One region of the Bradyrhizobium sp. IC3195 genome, then DNA from elsewhere that is predicted to be linked to it. Evidence: predicted binding sites of a transcription regulator. Region 1 holds the regulator's gene; each other region holds the start of a gene.

Region 1 (5,255 bases):
TGACGGCGGTGGTGCTGATCGCAGTGATGGTCGACCGCCGCGCCATCACCTTCCGCACGCTGGCGGTTGCCGCGCTGATCGTGCTTGCGGTCGCGCCGGAGGCGTTGGTGCATCCAAGCTTCCAGATGTCGTTTGCGGCAACGCTCGGGCTGGTGGCGCTGGTGCAGATCGGCATGCCGAACCTGCTCGCATCGCCCGATCATTCCGCGACTGCGCGGATCGCGTTGTGGGGCGGCCGGGAAATCGCGATGCTGTTCCTGGCCTCGCTGATCGCGGGGCTCGCGACCACGCCATACGCCGCCTTCCACTTCCATCGCGTGACCCCATACGGCGTGCTCGCCAATCTCGGCGCCATGCCGGTGGTCTCGGCGCTGGTGATGCCGGCCGGGCTGTTGGGGCTGCTCGCGGCGCCCTTCGGGCTCGACGGCGTGTTCTGGTGGTTGATGGGGATCGGCATCGAGTGGATGGTCCTGGTCGCGCGCTGGGTGGCGGCCCTGCCGGGCGCCGTCGGCCGCATTCCCGCCTTCGGGATCGCGCCGCTGATCGCAGCGAGCCTCGGGCTCATCGTGATGGGCCTGTTGCGCACGCCCTTGCGCTGGTCCGGCGCCCTGGTGCTGCTGGCAGCGATCCTCTGGGGACTGTCGGTGCGGCAGCCCGATATCCTGATTGCCGGGGATGGCGCGAGCGTCGCGGTCCGGGGCGGGGATGGGCGCTTGCAGGTGATCCGCGCCAGCAAGGACAGCTTCCTGCTGAAGGAGTGGTTGGCTGCCGATGCCGATCCGCGCGATGCCGGCAACGCCTCGTTGGCGAGCGGGGTGTCGTGTGACGAGTCCGGCTGCGTGGCGCCGCTCGCGGACGGACGACTGATCGCGTTGGCGACGCGTATCGACGCGCTGGCCGATGATTGCAGCCGCGCCGCGCTGGTGGTGACGGCGCGGCCTGCGCCACCCGATTGCGCGGCGATGGTGGTCGATCGGGCGCGTCTTGCCAGTCAGGGCGCACTGGCTCTGACGAGACGCGGCGAGGGCTTTTCGGTGCAGGCGGTGAGGACGAGGGGAGCAAGCCGTCCCTGGCTGCCGGCCGGCGCCGGCGAGGGGGATTTCGACGGCAGCCTCGTGCCGAAGGCGGCCGTGCCCCGCAACCGGGACGCAACGCCATCGGAGGCCGACTTGCAGGCCGACGATTGACGCGGATCACAAATACCAGGCCAGCACGGCGTCAAGCCTTCCGTTGCCGATAACCGGCAGGGCCACCATTCGGCTCAGCCCGGCTGCGCAGGCTTCGGAGCCGGCGATCGAGCCGTCAGAGGTGAGATCGTCGTTGAGCGCGGGCATGCCGGCGGCCCAGGCGCCGCCGATGCTGCCTTCGCCCCTGGCGATGGACTGCGCCGCATAGCGTGCGGCGAGGTCGGTCTGCGCGCTGCAATCGCCGGCGCGAAAGACCAGCGCCGAACGGCCCTCGTTCGGGACCCAGATCTCGAAGCGTCGTGCAATCGGCGTTGCCTGCGCGGAGAGGAATGTCAGAACCCAGGTCTGGTCGGTACCGGTTCGGTAGGGCACGCCGACGCCGAGATTGATCCCGACCTTGGCGGCGTCCTCCCAGCGCAGGAAACTCTTGGCGTCGTGCAAGTCCTTGATGATCAGCGGCAGGCCCGCCTTCCAGGTGCGTCCGGGCAGGCCGAAGCCGCGCGGAAATCTGGTGTGGCGGGAGTTGAATTCGAACATGTCCGCGGTGCCGTAATAGCCATCGACGAGCCCCATCTCATGCGAGAGATCAGGATCGTTGTGCCAGAGTTCGATCGCGCCGACATGCGCCTCGTCGTCGCCGCAGAACAGCACCAGCACGGCTTGCAGGAATTCGCCCGCGAACACCGGCACCGCCACGCCGCAGGTGAGGCCGGCCGCAGCGGCCTGATCGGTCCGCTTGAAATAGGAGTTGGCGAATTTCGTGAGGATGACGGGGTGGCCACAGGCCCAGGCCTTGCCTGGAAGTCCCTCGTCATATCCGAAGTGCAGCTCTTCGCTGACGGCTTTGAACGCGGACAGCCCATCGTCGTAGAGGCCGCCGCCGAATTCCAGCCGCATGCGCGTCCGGTCGGGTACCCAAAGTTCAACGACGCGAATGAAGGTCTTCATCGAGCGTGTCCGCCGCCTCAAACCACGACAGCATCGGTCATTTGGCTGCGGAGCGGACGTTCAAAATGCGGGCAGCACGGCCCAAACTTCGTGCGACGACGAGGCGCGGCGGTGGGCTCGCCGATCGAATGTCCTGAAACACAAACTTACCGGGCTCGCCGGCCTCGGCCGGCGACGGCAATTTCAATCCCGGGCTCGGCCTGTCGGCCGAAGGGCGTCAGCCGATCGGCAGGCGCGTGATCGTGGGCCGCGTGTCGGCGACGATCTGCGGCTTGTGCTCGCGCTCGGGGGCTGGCTGCGTCACCGGCAATTGCAGCACGGTCGCGCGCTGACCTTCGACGAGCTGCGTCACCAGCACGTATTTGCCGTCGGGGAATTCGATCGCGTCATGATGGCGATCGGGAATGTGCGGGTCGATCTTGCCGAACTTGCCGACGCGAGAGTTCACGGTGCGCGTCCAGATCCAGCGGTTGTCGTAGCGGACATTGTCGGCGAAAGCGAGCTCCGTCCCCGGCAGCAGACAGACCGCGACGGAGGGATCGGCTTCGGAAGCGAAACCGCGCGTCGAGGTGCCGCGGAAGGTTGTCGTGACGATCGTCTCGCCGACTTCGGCGGGGCGCGTCGCGACGGCATGCAGGCTGTAGTCACACATCGGGTGCTCCTCATGCTGGGATAGCGACCCGCGTCTCTTTCGAGGCGCAGGCCTCTATCAGAGTGGAAGCATACAACGCTCTGCTCGGTTATGGGCAAATCTGCGGCTCGCGTCCGCAGCGCGCGATCACATTATCTTTCCCGGATTCGATAGGAACAAACCTCGCGTCCTTGCATTCGGCCGGAGCTATCAGCACTGCCGGCACAACTCTACCGGCGAAGCAGAAATGGCTGCGCGCCTGCGCGGGGGAATGTCGCGCGGGAAGATGGACCGGACAGCCGGCGCAGAACCAGAGAAACCGTCCAGCCGGAGCGGACAAGTATCCGCTCCGATCCTGGATCGCCGATGCCGATCGAAACGCGCGCGGCGCTTGATGTTTCCCGTATCAGTACTTCCGGTAAAGCCCGATCAGCTTGCCCTGGATCTTCACGCGGTTCGGCGGAAGAATGCGGACCTCGTAGGCGGCATTGGCGGGCTCGAGCGCGATCGAGGCGCCGCGGCGGCGGAAGCGCTTGAGCGTGGCCTCCTCGTCGTCGATCAATGCCACCACGATGTCGCCGGTATTTGCGGTCTCGTTGCGCTGGATCAGCGCCATGTCGCCGTCGAGGATGCCGGCCTCGACCATCGAATCGCCGCGCACTTCGAGCGCGTAGTGCTCGCCCGAGCCGAGCATGTCCGGCGGCACGCTGATGGTATGGCTGCGGGTCTGCAGCGCCTCGATCGGCGTGCCGGCGGCGATGCGGCCCATCACGGGCACCGCGACGGGGCGCTCGCCCTCGTCCGCGGGCGGGCTGGAGCTCGCGCGCACCTTGCCGAGATTGCCCTCGATCACGCTCGGGGTGAAGCCACGGCGATTGCCGGCGGCGGCCTGGAGCTCGGGCAGCTTGATCACCTCGATGGCACGGGCACGGTTGGGCAGGCGGCGAATGAAGCCGCGCTCCTCGAGCGCAGTGATCAGGCGATGGATGCCTGACTTCGAGCGCAGGTCGAGCGCATCCTTCATCTCGTCGAAGGACGGCGGCACGCCGCTTTCCTTCAGACGTTCGCTGATGAACCGCAGAAGCTCGTATTGTTTGCGCGTCAACATCTCGACCAAAGTCCCCCGGTTGATGTCGTTCGATTCCGACACGATGAAGCCGGCACTAAGCCGCTACATCCTCGAAACAAATCATGAACGGACACTATATGTTCGATATGTGTTCCGCAACTGCTTAATTTATGGTGAACGCGGCCAAGCTCGCGGAATGCGTGTGGCTGGGCGGCTCAGACGGGCAGCCGGAGCACCTCGCAAGGCGTGCCGGCCTCGGCCTTCGGCGCGAACGGTGCGCGCACCAGAAGTACCTGTGCCGCAGCGAGATTCGCAAGAAGGGAGGAGTCCTGATGGCTGACCGGAAGGGCGACGCGCGTGCCGTCGTCGCGCTCCTCCAGCCGCGCGCGCAGATAGTCCTCGCGCTGGTCGTTGGCGGCGAGATCGCGGCCCAGCACGGCGCGCTCGCGCCGATGATGAATCGCTGAACGGCCCGACAGGGCGCGAATCAAGGGGACCATGAACAGGAAGGCGCACACGTAGGACGACACGGGATTGCCGGGCAGGCCAATCACGCGCATCGCGCCTATCCGACCGTGCATCATCGGCTTGCCCGGCCGGATCGCGATCTTCCAGAACGCCATCGCGATGCCTTCGCCCTTGAGCGCCTGCTGGACCAGGTCGTGGTCGCCGACCGAGGCACCGCCGGTCGTGATCAGGATGTCGGCGCCGCTCTCGCGCGCGCGGCGGATGCCGGCGGACGTCGCCTCCAGTGTATCGGCGGCAATTCCGAGGTCGATGGTCTCGGCGCCCTCGCTGCGGGCGAGCGCATGCAGGGCATAGCCGTTGGAATAGACGATCTGGCCGCGACCAGGCGTGGTGCCCGGCATCACGAGCTCGTCGCCGGTGGCGAGAACGGCAACCCTCGGGCGGCGGATGATGGCGAGATGCGGATGATTCATTCCGGCGGCAAGGGCGAGATCGCGCTCGGTGAGGCGGATTCCCTTGCGCAGCAGCACGTCGCCTTCGCGGAAGTCGACGCCTGCAGGGCGGATGTGCCGGCCGAAAATGGCGGCTTCCTTGATCGTCACATGTTTGCCGTCGGCAGCCGTGTCCTCCTGGATCACGACGGCATCGGCGCCGTCGGGAACGACGCCGCCGGTGAAGATCCGCACGGCTTCGCCGGGGCCGACGCTTCCCGCGAGCGGCCGGCCCGCCGCGACCTCGCCGACGACGGTCAACCTCGAATCGTTTGCCGCGTCGGCCGTGCGCACGGCATAGCCGTCCATCGCCGACATCGCCTCCGGCGGCTGCGTGCGCCGCGCCGCGACATCGCGGGCGAGCACACGATGGTAGGCCTCGTCGAGGCAAACCATCTGTTCAGCCAGCGGCTCGACGCCGGCCAACACCGCAGCAAGCGCGTCAGAAACCGGCATCAGGG
Region 2 (5,255 bases), on a different contig from region 1:
CTCTACGCTCGGATCGGCACCGACGGTCCGCACATCACCTTCGCAGGCCACACCGATGTGGTGCCGCCCGGCGACGAGAGCGCCTGGAGCGTCGGCGCGTTCTCCGGAGAGGTGAAGGACGGCGTGCTGCATGGCCGCGGCGCGGTCGACATGAAAGGCGGCATCGCCTGCTCGGTCGCCGCGGTGCTGGAGCATCTCGCCGCCAACGGCGGCAAGCCGCGCAGCGACGGAAAGGGCTCGATCTCGTTCCTGATCACCGGCGACGAGGAAGACGTCTCGATCAACGGCACCATCAAGCTGCTGAAATGGGTCGCCGAGCGCGGTGAGAAATTCGACCATTGCGTGCTCGGCGAGCCTTCCAACGTCGAGACGCTCGGCGACACCATCAAGATCGGCCGGCGCGGCTCGCAATCCGGCACGCTCGTCGTCGACGGCGTGCAGGGCCACGTCGCCTATCCGCACCGCGCCTCCAATCCGGTGCCTGATATCTCGCGGCTGATCGTCGCGATCTCCGACGAGCCGCTCGACCATGGCAGCGCGCAATTCCAGGCGTCCAATCTCGAATTCGTCTCGGTCGACGTCGGCAACAAGGCCTTCAACGTCATCCCCGGCGAGGCCCGCGCAAGATTCAACATCCGCTACAACGACAACCACACCCAGGCGAGCTTGCGTGAATTGGTGGAGACGCGTCTCGCCAAAGCCTGCGGCAACCGCATCAAGGCCCGCATCGTGTGGGAGCCCTCCAACTCGAACGTGTTCGTGACCAAGCCGGGTCCGTTCACCGATCTCGCGGTCTCCGCGATCGAGGAGGTGACGGGACGCAAGCCCGAGCTGTCGACGTCAGGCGGCACGTCGGATGCGCGGTTTATTTCAAGCTATTGCCCCGTGATCGAGTTCGGCCTGGTCGGGCAGACCATGCACCAGGTCGACGAGCGCGTGCCGGTGGCGGATCTGGAGAGGCTGACGAAAGTGTATCGCGGGATTTTGGCGCGGTATTTTGCTTGAGGCAGTGTTGCCTCCACAAACACGACCGTCATCGCCCGGCTTGACCGGGCGATCCAGTATTCCAGAGACGGCAGTGATTGAGCCGAGAGGCCGCGGCGTACTGGATGCCCCGGTCAAGCCGGGGCATGACACCGAGGTTTGGCGAGAGCGTGCCCGCTCTCTGCGCCGCTCGCCTAATAATCCACCTTCATCAAATACAGCCCCTCGGGCGGGGCGACGATGCCGCAGGCGGCGCGGTTGCGGGCTTTGAGTGCGGCGGAGAGATCGTCGGCGGTCCAGCGGCCCTCGCCGACCCAGACCAGGGATCCCACCATCGAGCGCACCTGGCTGTGCAGGAACGAGCGCGCCGAGGTGATGACGTTGATCTCGCGGCCATCGCGGATCACGTCGAGCTGGTCGAGCGTCTTCTCCGGCGATTTGGCCTGGCACTCGGTGTCGCGAAAGGTGGTGAAATCGTGCTTGCCGAGCAGGCGCTGCGCCGCCGCGTGCATTGCGTCGGCATCGAGCTTGCGCGGCACGCGCCAGGCGTGGCCGACATCGAGCGCGAGATTGGCGCGAGTGTTGACGATGCGATAGCGGTAGTGGCGCTTGACCGCCGAGAAGCGCGCCTCGAAATCGTCGGGCACGATCTCGGCCTCGAGCACCGCGATCGGATGCGGGCGCAGATGCGCGTTGAGCCCGTCGCGAAAACGGCCCGACGGAAACTGCTTGTCGACGTCGACATGGGCGACTTGGCCGCGTGCATGCACGCCGGCATCGGTGCGGCCGGCACCGTGCACGCGCAGATCCGAACCAGTCATCGCCTTCACCGCGGCTTGCAGCGCGCCCTGCACCGATGGCAGCGTGTCCTGCACCTGCCAGCCGAAGAACGGCGCGCCGTCATATTCGATGGTGAGCTTGTAGCGGGGCATCGTGTCCAGTTTCGTCGTCATTGCCCGCCTTGTGCGCTGTTGCGCACTGGGGCGGGCAACCCAGTACTCCGCGGCTTATCCGATTGACCGAGAAGCCTCGGCGTACTGGATACCCCGCCTTCGCGGGGTATGACAGTGTCAGGTGAATTTGGATCCCGCCTTTAACGGCACGCCGCGCAGGAAGTCCGCGGCCTGCATGCGGGCCTTGCCCTCGCGCTGCAGCTCGATGATGCGGATGGCGCCGTCGCCGCAGGCGACGGTAAGCTGATCGTCGAGCATTTCGCCAGGCGCGCCGGCGCCTTGCGCCAACTCGCAACGCAGGATTTTGACGCGGGCATCGTCAAGCTCGCTCCAGGCGCCGGGGAAGGGCGAGAGGCCATGGACGTGGCGCAGCACCGCGCGCGCGGGCCTGGTCCAGTCGATCCGCGCCTCGGCCTTCTCGATCTTGGCGGCGTAGGTGACGCCGTCCGCGCTCTGCGCCTTGAGCTGGAGCCCGCCGCGTTCGAGCGCGGCCATCGCGCGCACCATCAGGTCGGCGCCAAGGCGGGACAGACGATCGTGCAGGTCGAGCGCGGTCATGCCGTCGGTGATCGTGATGCGCTCGGCCATGGCGACGTCGCCGGTATCTAAGCCGACATCCATCTTCATCACCATCACGCCGCTCTCGGCATCGCCGGCCATGATGGCGCGGTTGATCGGCGCGGCGCCGCGCCAGCGCGGCAACAGCGAGGCATGCAGATTGTAGCAGCCGAGTTTTGGCGCATCGAGGATCGCCTGTGGCAGGATCATGCCATAGGCGACGACGACGGCCGCGTCCGCATCGAAGGCGCGGAACTCCGCCAGCGCCTGCTCGGTCTTCAGCGTCTTCGGCGTCAGCACGGGAATGCCCAGCTTTCGCGCGGCCTCCTCGACCGGGGTCGGCTGCAATTGCAGGCCGCGCCGGCCGCCCGGCTTCGGCGCGCGGGTGTAGGCGGCCGCGATCTCGTGGCCATGCGCGACCAGCTCGAGCAGCGTCGGCACGGAGAAATCGGGCGTGCCCATGAAGATGAGGCGGAGGGGCATGTGACGAGACAATCCTTGAAACGAGCAAGGTACTCGTCATGGCCGGGCTTGTCCCGGCCATCCACGTTCGTCCTGCTCGCGGCGGCAAAGAACGTGGATGCCCGGGACAAGCCCGGGCATGACGGCGGAGGAATTATCACTCCGCCGCGCGCTTGGCGGCTTTCTCGAACTTCTTCATGACGCGGTCGCGCTTGAGCTTCGACAGATAGTCGACGAACAGCACGCCGTTGAGATGGTCGATCTCGTGCTGGATGCAGGTGGCGTAGAGGCCTTCGGCATCCTCCTCGTGCACCTTACCGTCGAGATCGGTGAAGCGCACGCGCACCTTCGCGGGCCGCTCGACCTCCTCGTAATATTCCGGGATCGAGAGGCAGCCTTCCTCGTAGACCGACAGTTCCTCGGACGAGGCGATGATCTCGGGATTGATGAAGACGCGCGGCAGCGGCTTGGTCTCGCCGTTCTCGTCGCGTTTGGCGAGGTCCATCGTGATCAGACGCAAGGGCTGCGCGACCTGGATCGCCGCCAGCCCGATGCCGGGCGCGTCGTACATAGTCTCGAACATGTCGTCGGCAAGCTTGCGGATCTCCGCCGTGACCTTCTCGATCGGCTTGGAGACCAGGCGCAGCTGCTTGTCGGGCAGGATGATGATTTCTCTGAGGGCCATGGCCGCGATTTAAGCCGCGCGCCGGATGCGGTCAATGCGGCCCGGAACCCGTTAACCCCTCGCTAACCATAAAACTTCACCTTTCATTAACCATGAAAATTAGGGGCCGGTTAACCCAGAATGTTCCCTCTTCGTTCGCGAGAGCGCAGCGAATCGGCTACAAGGCGGCATGAACGAGATCATTGTCATGCTGGGCGACTGGCCGGTGCGCATCGTCGATGCGCTGATCGGCTTCGGTGCGCTCGTCCTCATCCTGCTGGTTGTGATTGCGGTCGTGATCGCGCGCTCGGGGCGGCGTGGCGCGGAACTCGCCATGGCGAACGCGATCCGGGCCGACGAGCTCGAGGAGCGGCTCGCCCAGGTGCTGCACGCCCAGAGCGAGGCCTCGGGGCGGGTCGACGCCATGACCCAGGCGCTGGCGGGACGCCAGGCCGAGATGGCGCGCGCGGTCAACGAGCGGCTTGATTCGGTGACGCATCGAGTCGGCCAGTCCATGGAACATTCGACCCGCAACACCATGGAGAGCCTGCGCGCGCTGCATGAACGGCTCGGCATCATCGACAACGCGCACAAGAACCTCACCGACCTCACCACGCAGGTGACCACTCTGCGCGACGTACTCGCCAACAAGCAGTCGCGCGGCGCCTTCGGCCAGGCGCGGATGGAGGCAATCGTCCAGGACGGTCTGCCCAAGGGCTCCTACGAGTTCCAGTTCACGCTCTCGACCGGAAAACGGCCGGACTGCGTCGTGTTCCTGCCCGACCAGCGCCCGCTGTGCATCGATGCGAAGTTTCCGCTGGAGGCGATGACGGCGCTGCACGACGCCCGCACCGACGAGGAGCGGCGCGTTGCCACGCAGCGGCTGCGCGGCGACGTGATGAAGCATGTCAGCGACATCGCGGAAAAATACCTCGTCACCGGCGAGACCCAGGAGATGGCGCTGATGTTCGTGCCGTCGGAATCGGTCTATGCCGAGATCCATGACGGCTTCGACGACGTGATCCAGAAGGCCTATCGCGCCCGCGTCGTGCTGGTGTCGCCGTCGCTGCTGATGCTCGCGATCCAGGTGATGCAGCAGATCATGAAAGACGCGCGCATGCGCGACGCCGCCGACCAGATCCGCACCGAGGTGATCAAGCTCGGCGACGATTTGGGGCGCCTGCGCGACCGCGTGCTCAAGCTGCAAAAGCATTTTGCCGACGTGAACGAGGACGTCCGCCAGGTGCTGATCTCCGCCGACAAGATCGAAAAGCGCGCAGGGCGAATCGAGGAGCTCGATTTCAGCAAGAGCGATGCGCCGGAGGCGCCGCGCCTGGTGGCGACGGGAGCGGCAGAGCTGTTTCCGCGCAAGCTCCAGGCGGGGGAGTGAGACTAGGGCACACTGTCGTGCCCCGCGAAGGCGGGGCATCCAGTATTCCGCAGCCCGTGTGGTTGAACCGAGACGCCGCGGAGTACTGGATCGTCCGCCTTCGCGGACGATGACACCGAGCGTGTTGGAAGCTCTCCCGTCTCACCAGCTACCGCGAGAGTCTTTTCTCCCAGAATCTGCTAACACGCCCCCCATGACCGCACCCGACGCGACCTCCCCCGCCGCGACTTCCACCGCCTCGCCC
Region 3 (5,255 bases), on a different contig from region 1:
TCGAACGGCTTCTTGGTGTCGTAGGAGCGCACCCCGTCCTCGTAGGAGAACTTGATCTCGTCCTCGCCCGAGCCGTAGAGAATCGCGTTTTGCGTCTTCTTCGGCAGATCCTTCCACTTGGTGTCGAGCGTGAACTTGTAATGCTTGCCGAGCGCGGTCAGCGTCTGCACGTAATAGGGCGACGACGACTTGGCCCAGGGCGCGATCGCGCCCTTGCGCAGCGTCAGATCCTTCTCGGGGATGACGAGGTCTTCGTCGACATGCTGCTCGACGCCGAGGCCGCCGCAGGCGGGGCAGGCGCCGTAGGGATTGTTGAAGGAGAACAGGCGCGGCTCGATCTCGGGGATGGTGAAGCCGGAGACCGGGCAGGCGAACTTTTCCGAGAACAGGATGCGCTCGGGCCCGCTCTTGTCGTGGATTTTCGCGGTCTTCTTCTTTTCCTCCGCAGGCGCAGCCGCCGCGGGCGCATCGGCGAACTCGACGACGGCAAGGCCTTCGGCGAGCTTCAGCGCGGTCTCAAAGCTCTCGGCGAGGCGCTGGCCGATATCGGCACGCACCACGATGCGATCGACCACCACGTCGATGTCGTGCGGGAATTTCTTGTCGAGGCTAGGGGCTTCCGCCAGCTCATGGAAGGTACCGTCGATCTTGACGCGCTGAAAGCCCTTCTTGAGCCATTCGGCGAGCTCCTTCCTGTACTCGCCCTTGCGGCCTCGCACGACGGGGGCGAGCAGATAGAGGCGGGTGCCCTCGGGCAGCGCCAGCACGCGGTCGACCATCTGCGAGACGGTCTGGCTCTCGATCGGCAGGCCCGTGGCCGGCGAATAGGGCACGCCGACGCGGGCCCAGAGCAGGCGCATGTAGTCGTAGATCTCGGTGACGGTGCCGACGGTCGAGCGCGGGTTCTTCGACGTCGTCTTCTGCTCGATCGAGATCGCCGGCGACAGGCCGTCGATCTGGTCGACGTCGGGCTTCTGCATCATCTCCAGGAACTGGCGGGCATAGGCCGACAGCGATTCGACGTAGCGGCGCTGGCCCTCGGCATAGATGGTGTCGAAGGCGAGCGAGGATTTGCCGGAGCCGGATAGCCCGGTGAACACCACCAGCTTGTCGCGGGGAATCTCGACGTCGATATTCTTGAGGTTGTGCTCGCGCGCGCCGCGGATCGTAATTGCGCGCAGGCTGGAGCCCGCGTTCTGTTGTTGGCGCTTCGCCTTGATCACTTCATCCATCCGAGTTGCCCTCAAGGAAGCCCAAAGGTGCGCGATCGCGCCAACAAAAAAGGCGCGCTGCGCCCGGAACCGGGATCGGCGCCGATGGGTATGGCAGCGAACGTAGGAAGAACGGCGGCGGATTTCCAGTGGGACTTGCGAATCGTCAACGGATTGTTGGCGTGCTGGCGGGATCTGGCAGCAGGAACGCGCGGAACCGCTCCCGGAGCACCCAGCCAAAACAAAAAGGCCGGCGCGAGGCCGGCCTTTCGTGACGATGTGACGTCGATCGTGATCAGTACTTCGCGACCACCGGGCCACCGAAGGTGTAGTTGAGTCGAACGGTAGCCATGTCCACGTCCTGCTTGATGCTGTCGGTGCGAGTGGTCACGCCGAGGAAGGTGAAGGTCTCGTTGTGCCTGCCCATGAACAGGTGGTTGTATTCGACAGCGACCGACCAGTTCGGGGCGAAGCCGAATTCTATGCCGGTCCCGACGGTACCGCCCCAGCGCGTTTCGTTCGCGGTGTCGAGCGTAATGCCGCCAAAACTGCCAGTGTACTTGTTGTGAGTGACGGCAGCGCCGCCCTTCACGTACCAAAGCACGTTGTTCCAGGCATAACCGACCTGGCCAGTGAAGAGGCCAATGGCGTCGATCCTGGTCTCGTTCACCAGCGGCGCGAGCGCGGCAGGCGAGCTGATGTTCGAACCCTTCAGGTCAGCCCAGTCGCCCTGGGCTTCGAGACCGAATACCCAGTTGGCGGACTGCCAGCGATAACCGATCTGGCCGCCGACGAGTGCGCCGGTCGCATTGTGACAACCTTCGGCCACCGCCGGAGCGACCACGAAGGGGCCGACACTGGTGAGATCCCAACAGTTGCGGCTCCAGCCACCGCCGGCGTTGGCGCCGAGGTAGAAACCGCTCCAGTTGTACACCGCGATCGGTGCCACCGGAGCCTTGGTGTAGGGGCGGGCTGCCAAATCGGCCGCCGAGGCCGGTGCCAACGCGCTGAGTGCGAACAAGCTGGCCGAAGCCAGCAAAAGCTTCTTCATATCCATTCCCCACTTCCATTTCTCATTCCGGTCTTCCGGAGAGCGGAAGAGCAGCGGACCTTATGACTCAAGCAACGTCATTGCTTTTACACCATTGAAGCCAGAGGTTGTGTCACCCAGCGGCCACACCCCTTCGAAAAGCGCGAGCGAACGGGCGGCCGCAACAAACAAAAAGGCCGGCGCGAGGCCGGCCTTTCGTGACGATGTGACGTCGCGCTATCAGTACTTTAGATCAGTACTTGGCGACGACCGGGCCGCCGAAGTGATAGTTCACGCCGACCTGCACGGTGTGGAAGTTGAGCGTGCCGGTGGGCACGGCGCCCGAGAAGTAGGTCTCGCCGCCGAGGCTGCGATAGAGGTACTCGCCCTTGACCGACCAGTTCGGAGCGAAGAACGCCTCGACGCCAGCACCGACGGTCCATCCCGAGTGGAACTTGCTCTCGGAGATGGTCGCGCCCAGCGCGGTGAAGCTGAGCTTGTTGTCGATCCAAGCGTAACCACCGGTGCCGTAGAGCAGCACGTTGTTGACGGCCCAGCCGATGCGGCCACGCACGGTGCCCATCGCGTCGGTCTTCGAGCTTGCCGTCGCCGCAACCACGCCGACGCCAGGAACGAAAACGGCGCCAGTGGCTGAAGCGCTGACATCAGCCCACGCGCCGTCAGCCTCAATGCCGAACACGACGTTGCCGGTCTGCCAATTGTAGCCGGCAGTGCCGCCGACGAAGCCACCCTGCATCTTCGGGTCGCCCGAAGAGGCTTCCCATGCGCCGCCGCCGACGATACCGAGGTAGAAGCCGGTCCAGTTGTAGACCGAGGCAACAGGCGCAGGCGCCTTGGTGTAGGGGCGGGCTGCCAGATCAGCAGCCGAAGCGGGGGCCGCGAGAGCGAATACACAGGCCGAAGCCAACAAAACCTTCTTCATTTTCAACTTAATCCCAGTCCCAGTTTCTGTTGTTGCCTTCCGTGGCGGAAGGGCAGCGGACTCAAACGGCCCAACTGACGCCGTCTTTACACCACCAAAGCCGCAAGTTGTGTCTCCGAAAAGCCACAACAGTCCAAAAGGTGATGGTTACTGACTTATTTACGTCCAGGCATGTGCCGAAAAAAAGAAGGGCCGGCGCAGGGCCGGCCCTTCCATTTGCTCGCGAAATGAGAGGGATATCAGTACCTCGCGACCAACGGGCCGCCGAAGCGATAATTCAGGCGGACTAGACCCATGTCGACGTCCTGACTGATGCGATCGCTCCCGAAGGCAACGCCCGCAGGCGTCGTGAAGGCGATCGTACGGTCGCCGAGGAAGATGTGGTTGTACTCGACGCCGAGTGTCCAGTTCGGAGCAAATCCGAATTCCAGGCCGGCGCCAACGGTGCCGCCCCAGCGGGTCTCGCGAGCCGACGCCAGCAGCGTGCCGGCGCCAGGCGTGCCAGGCGCGGCATAGACGTCGTACTTGTCCCCGACTACGGCGGCGCCGCCCTTCACATAGAGCAGCACGTTGTTCCAGGCATAACCGACCTGGCCCGTGATCAGGCCAAAAGCATCGATGTGAGAGCGGTTACGATCACCGGTGACCAAAGCGCTTCCAGGGAAGAGGAGGCTGACGTTGTCCCCCGAGAAGTCAGCCCAGTTGCCCTGGCCCTCGAGGCCGAACACCCAATTGGCCGACTGCCAGCGGTAGCCGATCTGACCACCGACCGTGCCGCCGGTCGCATCGTGACAGCCTTCAGCCACCAGAACGCCCGTGACCGGGGTCACGAAGTCCCAGCACTTGCGGCTCGTGCCGCCGCCGCCGTTGACGCCGATGTAGAAGCCGCTCCAGTCGTAAACCGCGGCGACCGCCGGGGCCGGAGCCTTGGTGTAGGGACGCGCAGCCATATCCGCCGCGCTTGCCGGAGCCGACAGCCCCAATGCCATTGCACTGATTACGCCGAAAAGAATCTTATTCATTGCAGTCTCCCCAAGTTTCGTCCGCTTCATGAAAGTCCCCGAAGCGGCTGATCAGACGCGACACCCATATGAATCAATTCCAAGGCAAAGGTAGCCTAAGGAAAGGGCAGAGTCCGTCTCCGGAAAGCCACACTCGCCGGACTATTGACAGGTTCCATCTTGATGAATGTTAAGAGTTTTTTCCTATTCAAGGGAACTCGAAAAGGTTCCATTCGGGGCTGGCGTTTTTCGCGGCACGCGGGAAAATGTCTGCCCGCCCATGATGAAGAACAAATCTGGAACAAACGTGCGCGCGATGCTATATGTGGGGATAACCTTGGGGGTGGCAGGCTGATCGGTGCCCGCAAGCGTATAGGGTCGCCCTAGCGGGCGCAGAGGAACGCGGGCAGCGGATTCGCCCTTTTGAAATTCAGTGGCATTCGGAGTGGAGAGCGGCGATGGCGGGAAGCGTCAACAAGGTCATTCTGGTTGGAAATCTCGGCAAGGATCCCGAAATCCGCCGCACCCAGGACGGGCGGCCGATCGCGAATTTGAGCATCGCGACCTCGGAGACCTGGCGCGACAAGAACACCGGCGAGCGCAAGGAGAAGACCGAGTGGCATCGCGTCGTGATCTTCTCTGAGCCGCTTTGCAAGATCGTCGAACAGTATCTGAAGAAGGGCGCAAAGGTTTACATCGAAGGCGCGCTCCAGACCCGCAAGTACACCGACCAGAGCGGCGTCGAGAAATACTCGACCGAGGTCGTGCTGCAGGGCTTCAACTCAACGCTGACGATGCTGGACGGCCGCGGTGGCGGCGGCGGAGGTGGCAGCTTCGGCGACGAGCCGGGCGGCGACTTCGGCTCCTCCGGACCCGTCAGCAGCGCGCCGCGCCGTCCCGTTGCCGCCGGCGGCGGCCGCAACAGCGACATGGACGACGATATCCCGTTCTGAGAGGGCGGGATTACTCGACGGAGATGCGGCGGCAACCTTGGCGCCGCTTGCGCCTCCCCGTCAGGAGACATTCCTAATTGACTGAACAGGCTCGGATTTTCCGGGCCCGCTTCATGT

Evidence for each region. The regulator LexA, encoded in region 1, represses DNA repair genes until DNA is damaged. The targets are predictions, from matches to a motif close to TGTTCNNNNTGTGTTCNG.
Region 2: rmuC (DNA recombination protein RmuC) is a predicted target of LexA. The motif match lies at 3,764-3,781, and genes of this name have one in related genera.
Region 3: uvrA (excinuclease ABC subunit UvrA) is a predicted target of LexA. The motif match lies at 1,329-1,346, and genes of this name have one in related genera.

Annotation. Positions count from the first base shown of each region.
Region 1 is NZ_JADYVG010000009.1:54,517-59,771, reverse strand. Features, by position in the region: gene I6F09_RS19005 (ComEC/Rec2 family competence protein) at 1-1,187, shown strand, start outside; gene I6F09_RS19000 (GAF domain-containing protein) at 1,194-2,135, opposite strand; gene I6F09_RS18995 (hypothetical protein) at 2,353-2,787, opposite strand; gene lexA (transcriptional repressor LexA) at 3,173-3,874, opposite strand; gene glp (gephyrin-like molybdotransferase Glp) at 4,051-5,255, opposite strand, start outside.
Region 2 is NZ_JADYVG010000023.1:108,483-113,737, reverse strand. Features, by position in the region: gene dapE (succinyl-diaminopimelate desuccinylase) at 1-1,005, shown strand, start outside; gene truA (tRNA pseudouridine(38-40) synthase TruA) at 1,179-1,916, opposite strand; gene fmt (methionyl-tRNA formyltransferase) at 2,055-2,978, opposite strand; gene def (peptide deformylase) at 3,115-3,642, opposite strand; gene rmuC (DNA recombination protein RmuC) at 3,812-5,011, shown strand; gene I6F09_RS31125 (MFS transporter) at 5,205-5,255, shown strand, end outside.
Region 3 is NZ_JADYVG010000024.1:52,693-57,947, forward strand. Features, by position in the region: gene uvrA (excinuclease ABC subunit UvrA) at 1-1,232, opposite strand, end outside; gene I6F09_RS31535 (outer membrane beta-barrel protein) at 1,507-2,262, opposite strand; gene I6F09_RS31540 (outer membrane protein) at 2,495-3,184, opposite strand; gene I6F09_RS31545 (outer membrane beta-barrel protein) at 3,424-4,206, opposite strand; gene I6F09_RS31550 (single-stranded DNA-binding protein) at 4,644-5,138, shown strand.